One region of the Chryseobacterium sp. BGA-UO-ETr-SB22 genome, then DNA from elsewhere that is predicted to be linked to it. Evidence: riboswitches for the same ligand, from Rfam matches in the RefSeq annotation. Region 1 holds a riboswitch; each other region holds the start of a gene.
What was found. A riboswitch is a leader RNA that binds a small molecule or an ion and turns the genes downstream of it on or off. The one in region 1 is predicted to bind cobalamin.

Region 1 (5,323 bases):
CCCATCCTGTCTCTGTTCTATAATGTGGGCACTCCAGCCTGTAACTCTTGAAATGACAAATAACGGAGTAAACATCAGGGTAGGAACTCCCATCAAGTGATAAGAAACAGCGGAGAACCAATCCAGATTCGGGAACATTTTCTTTTCTTCCCACATTACAGTTTCAAGCTTTTCAGCAATAGTATACAGCAGCATATCTCCTGCTTCCTCGGAAAGTTCTTTAGCTACCTTTTTGATCACGACATTTCTTGGGTCTGAAATGGTATACACTGGGTGTCCAAATCCGATAATCACTTCTTTGTTCGCAATACGCTGGCGAATGTCACTTTCTGCTTCATCCGGAGAATGATAACGGCTTTGGATTTCAAAAGCTACTTCATTAGCTCCACCATGTTTAGGCCCTCTCAAAGCACCAATGGCTCCTGTAATGGCAGAATAAATATCAGATCCTGTACCGGCAATCACACGGCTGGTGAATGTTGACGCATTAAATTCATGTTCTGCATACAGGTTCAACGAGATTTCCATTGCTTTTACCCAGGAATCTGAAGGTTTCTTTCCGTGTAACAGGTGAAGAAAATGCCCTCCTATTGTATCATCATCGGTTTCTACATCAATTTCTTTTCCATTATGGGTATAGTGGTACCAATATAACAGACCTGAGCTGAAAGATGCGAGTAATTTGTCTGCAATATCTCTTGCTCCCGCCATATTATGATCGTCTTTTTCCGGCTGAATACTTCCGACAGCGGAAACCATAGAACGCATAACATCCATTGGGTGGGCTGCTGCAGGAATACTCTTAAGGATATTTCTCACAGAATGAGGCAGTCCTCTCAGAGATTTTAATTTGGCTTTATAGTTTTTCAACTGTGCTCCAGTAGGCAGCTGGCCATAGATCAACAGGTAGGCTACTTCTTCAAATTGCGTTTTTTCTGCCAGATCCAGAATATCATATCCTCTGTAATGGAGATCGTTTCCACTTTTTCCGACACTGCAAAGCGCAGTATTACCTGCTGCTACCCCTGAAAGCGCAACGCTTTTTTTAGGTTTAAATGTGGGTTCACTGTTCGTTGACATTATCAATTATTTTGTTTAAAAAGGTTGTCTAATTTTTGTTCATAGTCGTAGTATCCAATGCTTTGATAGAGTTCTTCTCTGGTTTGCATGGTATCTAATACATTGACCTGTGTTCCGTCTTTGCGAAGGTGTTCGTATACATTTTGAGCCGCTTTATTGGCGGCACGGAAAGCCGAAAGCGGATAAAGAACCAGTCCTACGCCTGCATTTTTTAATTCTTCCACTGTGTACATTCTGATCATCCCGAATTCTGTAATATTAGCCAGTACGGGAACTCCTGTAGCTTCAACAAACTTTTGGTAAAAGCTTAAGTCAGGAACGGCTTCTGCAAAGATGAAATCTGCTCCGGCTTCTTTGTAAGCAACTGCTCTTTCCAATGTTTTTTCCAATCCTTCATTAGCAAATGCATCGGTACGGGCACCTATTACAAAATTCTCATCGGTACGGGCATCTGCAGCAGCTTTCAGCCTGTCTACCATTTCTTCTTTGGTTACAACTTCCTTTCCCGGGCGGTGTCCACAACGTTTTGCACCTACCTGATCTTCAATATGCAAAGCAGCAGCTCCGGCTTTAATCAGTGACTTGACGGTTCTTGCCACATTGAATGCTGAAGGCCCAAATCCGGTATCAACATCTACCATCAATGGTACATCGCAAACATTCGTGATACGCTGAACATCAATCAATACATCTTCCAGCGTAGTAATTCCTAAATCCGGAATACCCAGAGAGCCTGCAGCAACACCGCCTCCTGAAAGATAAATTGCATTGAACCCAGCCTGCTGTGCTAGCAGCGCGTGATTGGCATTAATGGTACCAACAATCTGAAGGGGACTTTCTTTTCGCATGGCCTCCCGAAATTTCATACCGGGAGACTTCAAACTTTCACTTGTAGTCATTATAATATTTATTGTTTAGTTGAATTTTGTTTACAGAAGACCATGAATAGACGCAATAATAGCCACCATTCCATGATGTGGTAAAAAGGAAATCAAAAGGAAGCAGAACTGTTTTATTCGTTTTTTGTAATCCGGAATTATGCACCATTACCTCCCTGCAAACCTGTTTATTTCCAAGTCTGCTGCTCCTGCATGAATAACCGAAATCGAATGGGTACATTTTTTAACTTTTTATATTGATTAAATCCTCATAAAAAGTTCCTGATAAACTTCACAATGCCTGTGGAAAAGAAAAATATGGAAAAGGAAAATACGATGAATACACGATAATGAAAGAGCATACTGCCCCACTACTTACCTGCATCACAAAATAACACGAGCTGACAAAATATATTGATCCCACTGTTATCCATATCGTATCATACCTGACTATAAGCTTCATACCGCGAAAGCATCGTCAATTCGAAATAGGCAGGTCTCCTGACTTGTAACAGTTTTTATCGTCCTTCCCATATAACGAGGCATACAGTGGACCTTTTTTGATAAAAACCTTGATGTTACTTACAGTTGCGCGACAGTTCGTGATTTGCACACGATTCCCTTTTAAGACACAGCTAAGTGTAACCAGTTTCGGTTGATAAAGAAGATGTTAAGAACTCCTTGGTGGTAAATATAGGTATTTTATAAAAACGTGAAAGATATTTTATGCAAACAATAATTATTTAACCATAACCCACTGATTTTGTTATTATTAAAAATACATTTTTTATTCAACAGACATTGTAATTTAGATGATTCCGTTCGTTTTTCGTTACTAAATTCTTAAGATATATAATGAAAAAATGAAACAACTTTAAAGAAATAACTTCCTCGTTGTCATTTTTCACCCTGGAATTGAAGTGTTTTTTTGAACTGTTTTTTTTAAGAATTGTGAATGTTTATCTTTTCATATTAAATGATCTTTTTTATATCATTTTTAGTAAGAAACTTGAATCTTTATTCTACAATCCATTTTCTAAAAGCAGCTGTGTTGCTTTGTAAGCAGAGATTTTTTTCTCCTTATTATTTAGAATGAATGGATAAAAAAAATCCGCCAAAAAATGACGGATTTTATAGTATTTGAAAGCTGTTGAAATTAATTGGCAGCCGGATCAACCAGTTCTGTGGTAAGTGCTAAAGATTTTAGCAGATTTTTATTGTTAAAAAACAAGGTTGCATAATGTTTTCCTTTCTTAAAAATCAGTTTTGAACCTCCTGGAAATTCACTGTCAGAACCTAGCTTCTGTGTTTTAGCACTGTACTTACTGAACTTCGTTTTGCTGTCCTGCAGCGAACTTTTATTCATGATAAGCCCAAATGGAAGCCCTTCTACCACTACGGGTTTATTGTCTGAAATGGTAAAGAACATCTCATTAACAGCATTACTTTTTCCCAGGCTGCAATACAGTTCCAATCCTGTTTTTGTAGGCCATTTCACATATTTTTCTTCATTGGCATCTTCATAAAACACAGGTTTCATGTTCAATGCTTTTGAGATCTTATCGGGAGTCTGTGGAAAAATAAATTCTGAATTTTTATCTAATAGAGAGTTTAGAACAGCTGTTTTCTGTGAAAATGCTGTGATACTTATCAGTTGAAAAAAGATAATTAAGATGAAAGTTAATGGTTTCGTCTTCATGGATTATTTAGAATTTTAATGATTTGAAAGTTAAAGGTATTAAAATTTACTCTATCCGGTTACTACAAAACAATAATAATATGATCTCTTCTTCTTAATTTTTACAGAGCTTCCTTTTCTCTTTTAATATTCCATAGGTGTAATTCTTTATTGCAACAACTTTTACATATGATTCTGATAGCAAATGAAAGCTAACTATTCTTAATTTATTCTGTAAAAATCAGGTTTTAATGATCCGATTTAAAAGTTCACATTTTCATAGACCACTTTTCCCAAAAAGCCAAAATTAACCAGCAAATAACAAAATTCGATAAGTTTTGACAGTTATCGACAGCTACGATAACCCCTGTATTTATGCAATATTAATAATTTTGCATACGATTTGAAATGATATAGTTCACTTCAAATATTTTTAGAAAAACACAAATTTAATACTAAAGGATGATTCACGATATCAAGAATATTCATATGGGCGACCTCATCACCCAAAGAATAAAGGAATTTGAAATAGATCAAATACGAATCTGTAAATTTTTGAAATGTACAGATGAAGAATTAACTCAAATATTATCCCAAAAATCTATAGAAAGCGATCTTATTTTACGGTTCAGTATTTTACTTGAATATGATTTTTTTAGAGTTTATTCACATTATCTTATACTCTATGCACCTCCTGCTAATGTAAATACAAGCAATACAACTATCCAATCTTCACTCCCTCAGTTCAGAAAAAAACTGTATACCCAAGAAATTATTTCTTTCATTCTGGATCTTATTGATACAGGGAAAAAGAGTAAGCAGGAGGTCATGAATGAATATAAGATTCCCAAGACTACCTTATACAAATGGATGGGTAAATACAAAAACGGATTCAATTAGTAACACTTTACATTCGTAATTTCCAGTTCTCATAACTGCATTCAATTAAAGGTGAAAAAACAATTTTACCATATGCTCTATGAAAATAGACAGCTCAAAAAGTGTTATTAAATTTCATAAATAATTATCTATATCAATATAGATATAAAACTTAATTATTACATATTATGATAATTCAATAAACCACAGCAAATAAATAAGTAACTTTAAAAAGTAAACTAAATGAATCAATTTATGTTTATTAATGGGATTTTATTCAACGTATAAAAATTTTTATTTGTGAAAATTAAATTTTTACTGATAATTTTAGTTGTCTTTTATAATTTTTGTTATTCACAGGATAATATTAAACAACAAAAAAGAATCGATAGTATGATTATTGTTGTCCAGGATAAGGGCATATATGCCAATAAAGGCAGCAAAGAAATCTTAAGAATCTGTACTGAAATATATTACCAATCTAAAGAGATTGACTACTCCAACGGAATGATTCAGGCAGATATGAAAATGTCGGAAGTTTACCTGAATGAACAAAATTATAAAGCTGCTCTTGAGAAGATTCTGCAAGGCAAAAGTCTTGCAAAGGAAGAATATAATTATTACCTATTGTCTCTTTTCTTTATACAGGAAGCTGTTGTTTATTCTGAACTGGGATATGTTAAAAAATCTCAAAAAGCACTTAGCAGTTCTTTAGGACTTCTTAATAGAATACCTGAAAAAGAAAATTATTTAATAAAAGGGCTTGTTAACAGGACAAAGGCAAAAAATATTCAAATCTCTGCAAACA
Region 2 (5,323 bases), 570 kb from region 1:
TTCTCTGTAAAGCATTTAGGAAACAACGGTTTGGTTACCGATCAGTATATGGGAATGTATGGGCCAACGAATCTTACTCCGTACATCATGGAAGAAAGAAGATTAAACGTTGCTCAGATGGACGTTTTCTCCCGTTTGATGATGGACAGAATTATCTTCCTGGGAACAGGTATTGATGATCAGGTAGCAAATATTGTTACAGCACAGCTTTTATTCTTAGAAAGTGCAGATCCGTCAAAAGATATTCAGATCTATATCAACTCTCCTGGTGGAAGTGTTTATGCAGGTTTAGGTATTTATGACACTATGCAGATTATTAAGCCGGATGTAGCGACAATCTGTACAGGTATGGCTGCTTCAATGGGAGCTGTATTATTGGTTGCCGGAGAAAAAGGAAAACGTTCTGCGCTTAAGCACTCAAGAGTAATGATTCACCAGCCTTCAGGAGGTGCTCAGGGAGTTGCTTCTGATATGGAGATCAACTTGAGAGAGATGCTGAAATTGAAGCAGGAACTTTACGAAATCATTGGTCACCACTCAGGACAAACATATGAGTGGGTAGAAAAATCTTCTGACAGAGATTACTGGATGACTTCTGAAGAAGCGAAAGGCTACGGAATGGTAGATGAGGTTCTGCAAAGATCTACTGAGAAAAAATAATTGATTGTAAAATCATAAGAAACCGCACCCATCTGGTGCGGTTTTTTTGTTGAATCAATTCTGGATTTTGAACTGTATTGACTGTTTAGATTTCTACAGAATGATACAATTGGAATAATGGTTTTTCCATACAGTTTGCAATTCTGCATAGATTCTAATTATTGACAAAAATTTAAACTGAAGACGTGAAAATTCCCATCCTCTGGAGGGGTGTCAAAAATTCAAAGAATTTTTGACGGGGTGGTTTTACGTGTAAAGGCGCTTTTCTTTATTTCTTAACCATCTTATGCATCACAGAACCACCATTTGTTTTAATCTCAACAAAATAAACTCCTGAAGATAAAGCCCGGATAGGAATCTTTAACTCCTGAGAAGTTAGTACCTTTTGCCCAGCAGCTGAATAAATATTCACTTCTTTTAGTTTCTCAGTTGTTTCAATCTGAATGAAATCACTTGCCGGATTAGGATAAATACTGAATTTTTTCTTTGAAACGGAAGAAGTACCCAAGGTTAATTGTGCTTCAGTTGGTGTAAATGGTCTTCTTTGCCCAAAACTCAGCCCCAACCAATCATCATTGCTCAGCTGAACCTGAGAAAGGCTGGTTTTCGTTTGCCAGCTTGACAAATCTTTTCCTTTGTATAACTTCCAGCTGTCTGATCCGGAAGTATTCCCGGTGAATGAATTTAATGATAAATGGGAAACCTGATTGTTAGCCGATGTATAATTAAAATACGAAACCTGAGTCTGGATCAGTTGTAAAGCCTGTTCAGCAGTGATGCTCCCGTTATATTTAATTCCGAAAACAAAAGAATTGGCACCATTGGCATTATCAGTTCCGAAATCAATCACCACAAGGCTTTTATTGCTTCCTGTTCCTACCCAGTTGGTAACCTGAGATGGTACGTACCATGAAGAGCTGTAAGCTGCAACAGGAGTAGAAGGAGGAGTGTCGTAATGATCAAGACCGTATGAAGCTCCATACCATTTTCCGTCAACCAAAGGAGTATAACCTACACCATTATTCCATGTCATGGTTGATGCACTGGATCCGGACCATGTTATCCAGCTGTCATCAATAGTGGAGGTGTGATGATTATAATTCAGAATAGAAAGGTATCCTGTAGGAATGTCAACCTGCATTTTGGGTTCTGCGGCCACAATAGCATTAATAAGATCTTCCATTGTTAAATCATTGCTATCAAAGCGGTATCCCCATGCATAAGAATTGGGAGTGCTGTTGTCATTAAAATCTGCAATGAAATAGGCCTTTTTAGAACCGGTTCCTACCCAGAATTTAATGTCATTTTCTGTGAATTGGGCTGACAATAACTGCATACAAAGCAGCAAGAAAAAAAAATAGATTTTTCTCATGATATAATTTAAATTAAAGTTTTACTCCCGAAACTTATCTTCAAAGGAAAGTATTTTTTCCTCTAAAGTCAGTATTTTAAGGCAGGTCTCCTGGCTCACATCTTACAGCCTCCTTCCCGGATTTTCAGGTCCAGTGGTATTAATATGCTATAAGTTTAAACAGTTTACAGTTGCGGGTACAGCTCAAAATTTGAATGGTATTCTCACTTGATTCCCTATTAATGAACAATGTTCAGCCTTAAAACGCTGCAAATATATCATATAAATTTGTGAGTCCGTTTTGTGAATTATCTTTTTTCGGATATGCTTAAAAAGTTGGTTTTCATATTAATTAATAATTGAGTTAGATTGCTGGATTTCCATTTTAAAATCTTCTTTTTTCTGTTTATATTCAATTCATTTTGTAGTTCTATTGTTAAAATAGAATTATCATTATATTCAAGATCAGTTTATAATCAATCTCTATTTTCGCAGCCATAAAAGTGAATATGAAAAAATTACTATTGTCTGTTGCAGTGCTGGCAGTATTAGCTTCATGCAACAGTGAGGCTGATTCTACAATAATTAATCAGGATATTAATTATTCCAAACTGCCTCAGGAATTTCCATTTACAAAACTGGCTACGATAAACGGAGTAGATGTTATCAATGGTGGATTTGGTTCCGGAGCAGCTGCTCACCCTACAAGAAAAGGTGAATTCTATGTCATTACAGATAGAGGACCTAATACTGACTTCCAGAATGGAAAAAAATTTCTTACCCCTAACTTTACGCCTACCATTATGCATTTTAAAATCAATGCTGATGGAAATGTAGAAGTGATTAAATATATTAAGCTTAAAAACCCATCAGGACAGCCTATTACAGGATTACCAAACCCTGCAGGAATGGGAAGTACCGGAGAAATAGCCTATGATGCTTCCGGAAATGTTTTAGGGACGGATCAATATGGATTAGACAGTGAAAGTATTGTAGCAGCAGCAGACGGTACATTCTGGGTTTCTGATGAATACGGGCCACACATCGTGCATTATAGTGCAGACGGAATGGAGATGGAAAGAATAAGCCCGATTGGCGTAAATACAGGACCAAGAAAATTACCTGCTGTTTTAGCCAAAAGAAGAGCGAACAGAGGGATGGAAGGACTTGCTATTACACCCGATGGAAGAACATTGGTAGGAACCATACAGTCAATGATGTATGTACCCAGCAAAGCATTGGCTACCAATACTACTTTGACGAGAATTGTCACATTTGATACTGTTACAGGGCAGACCAAACAGTTTTTATACAAACAGGATGGAGGAGCTTCCGATTCAGTTTGTGACATTACAGCCTTAAGTAATAATGAATTCCTGGTGATTGAAAGAGATGGAAATTTCGGATCTCAGGGAGGAATTAAAAAAGTATACAGAATCAACCTAAGCAATGCTTCCGATGTGAATGGAACTGATATTAATGCGGTAGACGGAATGAAAATTAATGGTAAGGCCTTAGAACAGTGTTCATGGGACGAAATTACCAATGCCGGGATAAAGGCTGTTTCAAAAACATTGGCCGTAGATCTGGTTGCAAAGCTGGGCTACGAACATGATAAGTTTGAGGGAATTGTTTATTTAGGAAATAATAAACTGGCTGTTTTCAATGATGATGATTTTGGAGTAGTGGATGATGGAAACGGAAACCCTAAGGCTAAAATTCTTCCTAAAACAGGGAAGGTAGACAAAGGAACTATGTATGTAGTCGATATTCAATAATTAGATTTTTTTAACGGAAAACGGCGGCATCTTCGATGCCGCCGTTTTTATTGTATGGTATTTCTTAGCTGACTTTTCTCCTTTTAAAGAAAACTCTATAAACTAAAAATGTTTGTATCAGAACGTTTCCTATAAATAGAAGTACTGCCTGATAAGTTGGAATATCAGCATAAAAAGGCAATAATTTATTAAATAAAACGGCTGGAGAATTTACCAGAGCCTTAATCAGTGCCAATGGATAACTCAAAAAGTCAGGTCTTATGCCAATTAAAAACTGATCATAAACAAAGACATAAATAAGATCAAATAAAAGAAGTCCGAAGAATATTAAAATGAAGTTTTTCATGTCTGTTCTAAAAGTTCCTTTATTTTAGTTAAAACCCTCAATGATTTTAGAGAAATCCTCTAATTTCAAAGCAGCTCCTCCAATCAGACCTCCATCGATATCCGGCTGAGAGAAAATTTCTTTTGCATTGTCTGGCTTTACAGATCCTCCGTAAAGGATTGAAATTTCATCAGCAACTTCCTGTCCGTATTTTGCAGCGATAATGCTTCTGATGTGTGCATGAATTTCCTGAGCCTGCTCAGGGGTTGCTGTTTCTCCTGTTCCAATAGCCCAAACAGGTTCGTAAGCGATCACTACCTTCTTGATTTCTTCAGCAGAAAGTGTGAAAAGAGCGACTTCAGTCTGGTTTTTCACAACCTCGAAGTGCTGTCCTGCTTTTCTTTGCTCAAGAGTTTCCCCGTTGCAATAGACAGGAATTAGACCTTTGTCAAGAGCTAATTTGATCTTTCTGTTACAGTGAGAATCTGTTTCTCCGTGATATTGTCTTCTCTCAGAGTGACCGATCAGTGAACCGGTAGCGTCAATAGATTCTAGCATATCAGCAGAAATTTCTCCTGTATAAGCGCCACTTTCATGCTCGCTCATATCCTGAGAAAATACCCCAATCTCGTCCTTTTCAAAGATGTCTTTTGCCATCATTAGATACAAAGATGGTGGAGCGATCCAAACCTCACAGTTGGTAGCATTGTTGTTTTTATAGCTTAGTAACTGAATCATCAATTGTTGTGCATCAATTACATTTTTGTTCATTTTCCAGTTGCCTGCAACTATTTTTCTTCTCATAAGATTTAAATATAGATTTATTTACTTTTTTAGTGTTTATGCTATAATCCCCATAGATTTTTCAGCAGAACATAGAATGTATGTTCCTCTTCAGTTACTTTATTGTCAGCTTTGATCAATGACTTTGCAAACTGAACAAACTTTACACGCTCGTCTTCAGTAGAATCTTCATGGAAGCATCTTGCATGGAATTCAAAGTGGTCTTTCCACTCTTCAGGCTGTAAAAGAGCCAGGGTTTCCAATTCATTGTCAAGATTCATTCTGAACGGAAATTCATCTGCCATATATTGCTGCACCAGCATTCCTTCCTCAGGAGCAAACTCTCCGTCTACAGAAGAAAGGATCATTAATAAGTGATATCCGGCGATTGATTTATTTGATTTTTGCATGTTTTAATATTTTTTT
Region 3 (5,323 bases), 1.7 Mb from region 1:
ATGATAAGGATGAAACAAAACGCCTGCAGGTTGTTAAGAGAAAAATTACTCAACAGCTGAAAAAGGAGGAAGTGATTGAAAAAATTGCAGAAACCAATGAAAAACTGGAAGAACAGCGTAAAAGTGACCGTGCTGTTTGGATGAAAATTGGACAGCGTGTTCGTATTACCGGAAGTACCAGTGTAGGAACTATCGAAAAGATTTCCAGAAACAAGGTAATTGTCAATTATGGAACCTTCAAGACAACGATTAATGCGGATGAACTTGAGAGAATTTAATTAATCTAAAATGAGTTTATTTTTAAACTTATTTTACGCAAATACTAAGAGAGAGTGCCTTCCGACACTCTCTCTTTTTTATTCAATATTTTATTTCTTAATGAATTTTAACCGAATTGTATGATTTTTATCTTTCAGCTGAATAAAATAAATTCCTTCGGATAAATTGCTAAGGTTTACTTTATGATCAGAAACTTTTCCTTCACCTGCTTTTTGCCCCAATACATTATAAATCTCATAATCTGTTGCTTCTGAAATTCCGGAGATATTTAAAATATCAGATGCTGGATTAGGATAAATTTCCGGTTTTGCCGATTTAACAGCTTCGTTTACTCCCAATAAAGGGTTCAGGAAGTTTATCCCGTAATCCTCAACTTCTCCATAGGTAAATGAACCACAAGCATCTGTAGGCACCTCTTGTCTGCACATTACCCTCATTACAAGCCCGCAACCATTAATTACAGCACTAGGCAATGTAGGATAACTGGGGATAGAAAATGTGGTTACAACCGGAGCTGTTGACGACACATTATTCGCAACCAGTACTCTTTCATTAGAATCAAAAATACCATTACCATTGATATCTATCCATGCTGTTATAGTGATAGGACTTGGAGTACCTGTCCATGTACTACTTACTGAAAGCGTATTTCCAACACTTCCTGCTAAAAATTTAATTCTCCGGTCTATATCAGTTCTGTAATCGATATAGTTAGAAGCTCCGGAGTTGCTCACCATTGGAGCTGTCATTCCCGTTGAATTTACTGTTACATTTGAAATATACACCATTGTTGCATCTGTAGAGGCAGTAGTGCAATAATTGAGTGACGTCGCAAAAAATATTGGATTCGACCACATTCCCTGAGTAGTACATATTTTTGCTACCTGCACTTCATAAACTGTACAAGGCTGCAGATTCGTAATAGTAAATGAATTTTGCCCTGGTGTAGGAGTAGCTACCATCCAGGAAGTAGTTCCGGGTAATCTATATCTGATGGTATTATTCGGGGTATCTGGATCAGCAGTCCATGTAACAGTTCCGGAGGTAAGGGTTATAGTGGACATCTGAACGCCGGTGGGAACGTTCGTATCACAGTAAAATAAAGATTCCGATCCTGCTTCTATTTTGTTTTCTGCCTGAAAGCTGGAAATCCCCAAAATAAAAGAGAATACACAAAGTAGTCTTTTTGTCATGTTTATTAGTTTTTAAATTCTCTTGAAAAATAGGAATTTTATTGAATATACTTTATAGGTCGTCCATATATTATTGTATTTTTTCAATAGATTTAAATTATATACGTAAAAAACACAGCTATCCTGTAGAATATTACTGGTAAAATACCTGCTTTCTTATCATTATTTGAACAAATACAAGATTTAAGAGAACTGTAAGAGTATAATTACCCTCCGAAAAGCATTTAATTTATATATTTGGGGGATCAAAAAATTTTCATGATGACTTTCATAAACAAAGCATTCTATCTATCCGCTTTCAGTATTTTTTCTTTAGCCTTTGTAAAAGGGCAGAATAAAGTTCCTTTCGGAGTGGTAAAAGCTGAAGAAGGATATGCCAATGTACGGGTTCATAAAGACAATTACAGAAAAATTGTAGACAAAATCCGTATGCGTAAAGGAGATGTATTTGTTTATGTAAAACCTGCTCCCGGAGAAACAGAATGGATCTGGATCAAATATCCTGAAAAACAGGATGACGACAAGCCGTTTGTACGCTATGAAACGCTTGATAAAGAAGGAATGGTAAATAAAGAGCGTATTGCTTATATTGATCAGCTTCCGGCTTATACACCGTCCAAATCTAAAAACGGAAAATCACTTATTTTCACAGATAATTCTGATCCGAAAGTCCCTACTGCCCAAAGAAGCAAAGTTGTGATTGATATTTATCCATCCAATGCAGGCTACCGTAAAAAAGAAAAAGATGCAGAAGGAAAACTTCTGACCATCGATAAAGTAAAACCCTGGGGAATTGGAAATGACCTTCCAGAAGGAATGACCGAAATCAAATCGATCAGGGTACAACAGCCCGGAAGAGGTTCTGTCTTTGTAAGAGAAGCCATCAAAAATATGTTCCAGCCTACCATGGATTTTGAGAACATTGGCGTAACCTCCCTAGACACCGACAATATTTTCCTATACATGATAAACGGTTCTGGAGAAAACAGATACACCACGCTGTGGACGATCAAGAAAGGAAGAGTAATCAGCCAGATTATTTACCATAATCCGGAATAAATTCATTATTTTTGCACCCGAAAAGTTTTAACGCTTATTCATCACAGAAATTGGTTCTGCATTATTGCAGATTAAAAGGGAACCGTGTGAAAATCACGGACTGTCGCGCAACTGTAAGTAACTGAAATCTTTATCAAAGATCCACTGTGCGAGGCATGGGAAGGAGATAAAAGATGTTACAAGTCAGGAGACCTGCCTATTTCTTTAAACAAATAACTTTCGCGATTTGAAGTTGTATTGATCTGATGGATTGTTTCAGGAATTCTATAAGTTCCTGTCATTGTTCTGTTATTTTAATATCATTTTCATTTCGCTTTAATAATAATGATATATGACTACAGAAGAAAGAATTGAAGCATCCGAAACCAGAATCTTTAAAGCGGTTTTCCCTAACACAACCAATCATTACGATACCCTTTTTGGTGGTACGGCCATGCAGCTGATGGACGAAGTAGCTTTTATTACAGCCACCCGATTTGCCAGAAAAAGAGTGGTAACAGTGAGCAGTGACAAGATCGATTTCAAAAAACCTATTCCTGCCGGAACTATTGTGGAACTGATTGGGAAAGTTTCCTACGTAGGAAAAACCAGTATGAAAGTAAATGTTGAGATCTATACCGAGCAGATGTATTCTTATGAAAGAGAAAAAGCCATCGTAGGTGACTTTACGTTTGTAGCGATTGACGAATTCAAGAAACCAATCCAGATACTATAAATAAAAAAGCTTCGGGCGGCCTTTGGCCGCCCGAAGCTTTTTCTATGTTTTTTAATTTATTTCACAACTTTTTCCATTTCCAGACTTCTGTTCAGCAGCAGTTCAAAAGCTTCACCCATTTCATCAGAAGCTCTGTTGATTGCATTTTCAAGCATATTTCGGATTTGTTTTTCTGTTACTCCCGCTTCCGTCCAGCTTTTTCCTGAAGTATGAGAATTTAAAATAAACGGCATAATTCTATCAATCCCGCAGGCAAAAATAGCATCAGAGGTTTTCTCATCTTCGAACTCAAGCCATAGATTAAAGAACTCCGTGCGCAAAGGTTCATCAAGAATTCCGAAAATCTTTTGGGCAGATGCCTTTTCTCTGTCAAACTTACCTACCATTGCCTTTTCATCAAAAATAAAAGTGTCTCCAGCTTCTATCTCTACCAAATCATGGATGGAAAGCATTCTTATCACTCTTAAAAGATCAATATCTGCACGGTTTTTAGCATACGGATAAAGGATCTGTGCCAGAATGATAATCTGCCAGGAATGTTCCGCGGTATTCTCTCTTCGGGAATCATCAGCATTATAATTTCTTCGCTGTACATTTTTCAAGGCATCCACTGCCAGAATAAAGTCAATCTCTTTCTGAATTTTCATCTAACTTTTTATTTTCTATTATATTGATCTGCCGGGTATACCTTTGTTTTGGTAATCCATTTATTATTGATCTTTTCTTTAGTTATTACTTTCACCTGACCTTCAGTGTTCATATCCTCTTCCTTTTCAAAGACTTTATCCAGACCTTTATTCGGAATAACGGCGTATTCAGTAGTGAAAATATCGCAGCACCCGGATTTACCATAGGAGATCAGGCGTTTACGTTTCACATCAACATCAAAAATATCAAGGGCATTGGAAGCAAGATCCGTAAGTTCTTTACTCTTTACAAACCCCATTCTAGTACTGTTGAATACATATACATCATAGGAAGCGGCACTGTAGTTTCCCATATTTCCGTTCCTTATCGCAACATCTTCGGTTCCGTCAAAATTAAAATCATTAATGATAACAGAATTCTGCTTATTTGTCAGCTGAATCATTTTTCCCTGCTTAGGTTTTTCAGCCTGATCTACTTCCAATACCAGGTCGTCCGATACAAAAGTCTGCACCTTTGTGTTTTTATGATCAAACAATTCTACACTTCCTTTGCCGCTGCACCGCCCATCATGGCAATTCTCTACCTGGATGATTGCATCGTAATTCTTTGACGCATTTTTAACCTCAAACTGATATTGTCCAAAACAGGCAGGACCAAGTAAAACAAAAGCCGATAAATGCTTGTATGTATTTAATAAATTCATGGTAATAGTAAATAGATTTAGGTGTTTTTGTACCTAACAAAAATACGAATCATAATACCGATCTCAAAATTACAGCCTTATTATATGTAAAAATCTGAAACAATTTAACAGCCTTTAGATAAAAGAGTATTCATTAATAAGAAGCTGTTTCCCGCTATACGCTCATACTCCTCGCACAGCACCTGAAACCTATCTGCTGTGGGGTAACCGCTGCTATCGGGGCTAGATGATGGCAGTGGGCAACGAAATAATTAATAAATAATGAGTAAATAGTAATGGACCATCTCAATTATTTCTGATTATTTTTCTCAATCACATCAAAAATTTCAACAATTTTACAATTATTTCCATCCAAATTCATTTTCCTTAAAATTCAGTGTGCAATTTATTATATTGATTATCAGTATTTTAAATTATTTGTTTTAAAAATTTCACTACTTTGTATTGCATAATACCATTTATTTTACATATCTTTGTAATGTAAAATCGAAATAGGTACAACTAGCTAGGTTCCGAACTTCGAAAATTATATAACTAATTAACAAAACTTATCAAAGATGAATACCGAAAATACCAAAGCGCAAATGCGAAAAGGAATTCTGGAATTCTGTATTCTAAGTCTCATCAATAATCGCGAAATGTATGTTTCTGATCTTATTGACGAACTGAAAAAAGGAAAACTGGATGTAGTAGAAGGAACCCTCTACCCTCTTCTTACAAGACTTA

Region 2: it holds a riboswitch for cobalamin, as region 1 does, so the genes downstream of both, AC57AW_RS09205 (T9SS type A sorting domain-containing protein) here and AC57AW_RS11745 (hypothetical protein) in region 1, are expected to answer to the same signal.
Region 3: it holds a riboswitch for cobalamin, as region 1 does, so the genes downstream of both, AC57AW_RS19510 (acyl-CoA thioesterase) here and AC57AW_RS11745 (hypothetical protein) in region 1, are expected to answer to the same signal.

What each region holds. Positions count from the first base shown of each region.
Region 1 is NZ_JCAQOV010000005.1:985,439-990,761, reverse strand. Features, by position in the region: gene prpC (bifunctional 2-methylcitrate synthase/citrate synthase) at 1-1,080, opposite strand, end outside; gene prpB (methylisocitrate lyase) at 1,083-1,979, opposite strand; gene AC57AW_RS11745 (hypothetical protein) at 1,966-2,199, opposite strand; cobalamin riboswitch at 2,433-2,623, opposite strand; gene AC57AW_RS11740 (hypothetical protein) at 3,115-3,657, opposite strand; gene AC57AW_RS11735 (transposase) at 4,099-4,536, shown strand; gene AC57AW_RS11730 (hypothetical protein) at 4,909-5,323, shown strand, end outside.
Region 2 is NZ_JCAQOV010000005.1:415,109-420,431, forward strand. Features, by position in the region: gene clpP (ATP-dependent Clp endopeptidase proteolytic subunit ClpP) at 1-660, shown strand, start outside; gene AC57AW_RS09205 (T9SS type A sorting domain-containing protein) at 929-2,032, opposite strand; cobalamin riboswitch at 2,096-2,288, opposite strand; gene AC57AW_RS09210 (esterase-like activity of phytase family protein) at 2,521-3,789, shown strand; gene AC57AW_RS09215 (hypothetical protein) at 3,854-4,135, opposite strand; gene tpiA (triose-phosphate isomerase) at 4,160-4,918, opposite strand; gene AC57AW_RS09225 (tellurite resistance TerB family protein) at 4,960-5,307, opposite strand; gene AC57AW_RS09230 (DUF6058 family natural product biosynthesis protein) at 5,311-5,323, opposite strand, start outside.
Region 3 is NZ_JCAQOV010000005.1:2,687,023-2,692,345, forward strand. Features, by position in the region: gene AC57AW_RS19495 (endonuclease MutS2) at 1-278, shown strand, start outside; gene AC57AW_RS19500 (T9SS type A sorting domain-containing protein) at 369-1,472, opposite strand; gene AC57AW_RS19505 (hypothetical protein) at 1,731-2,531, shown strand; cobalamin riboswitch at 2,566-2,745, shown strand; gene AC57AW_RS19510 (acyl-CoA thioesterase) at 2,863-3,246, shown strand; gene AC57AW_RS19515 (HD domain-containing protein) at 3,303-3,893, opposite strand; gene AC57AW_RS19520 (XAC2610-related protein) at 3,902-4,597, opposite strand; gene AC57AW_RS19525 (PadR family transcriptional regulator) at 5,155-5,323, shown strand, end outside.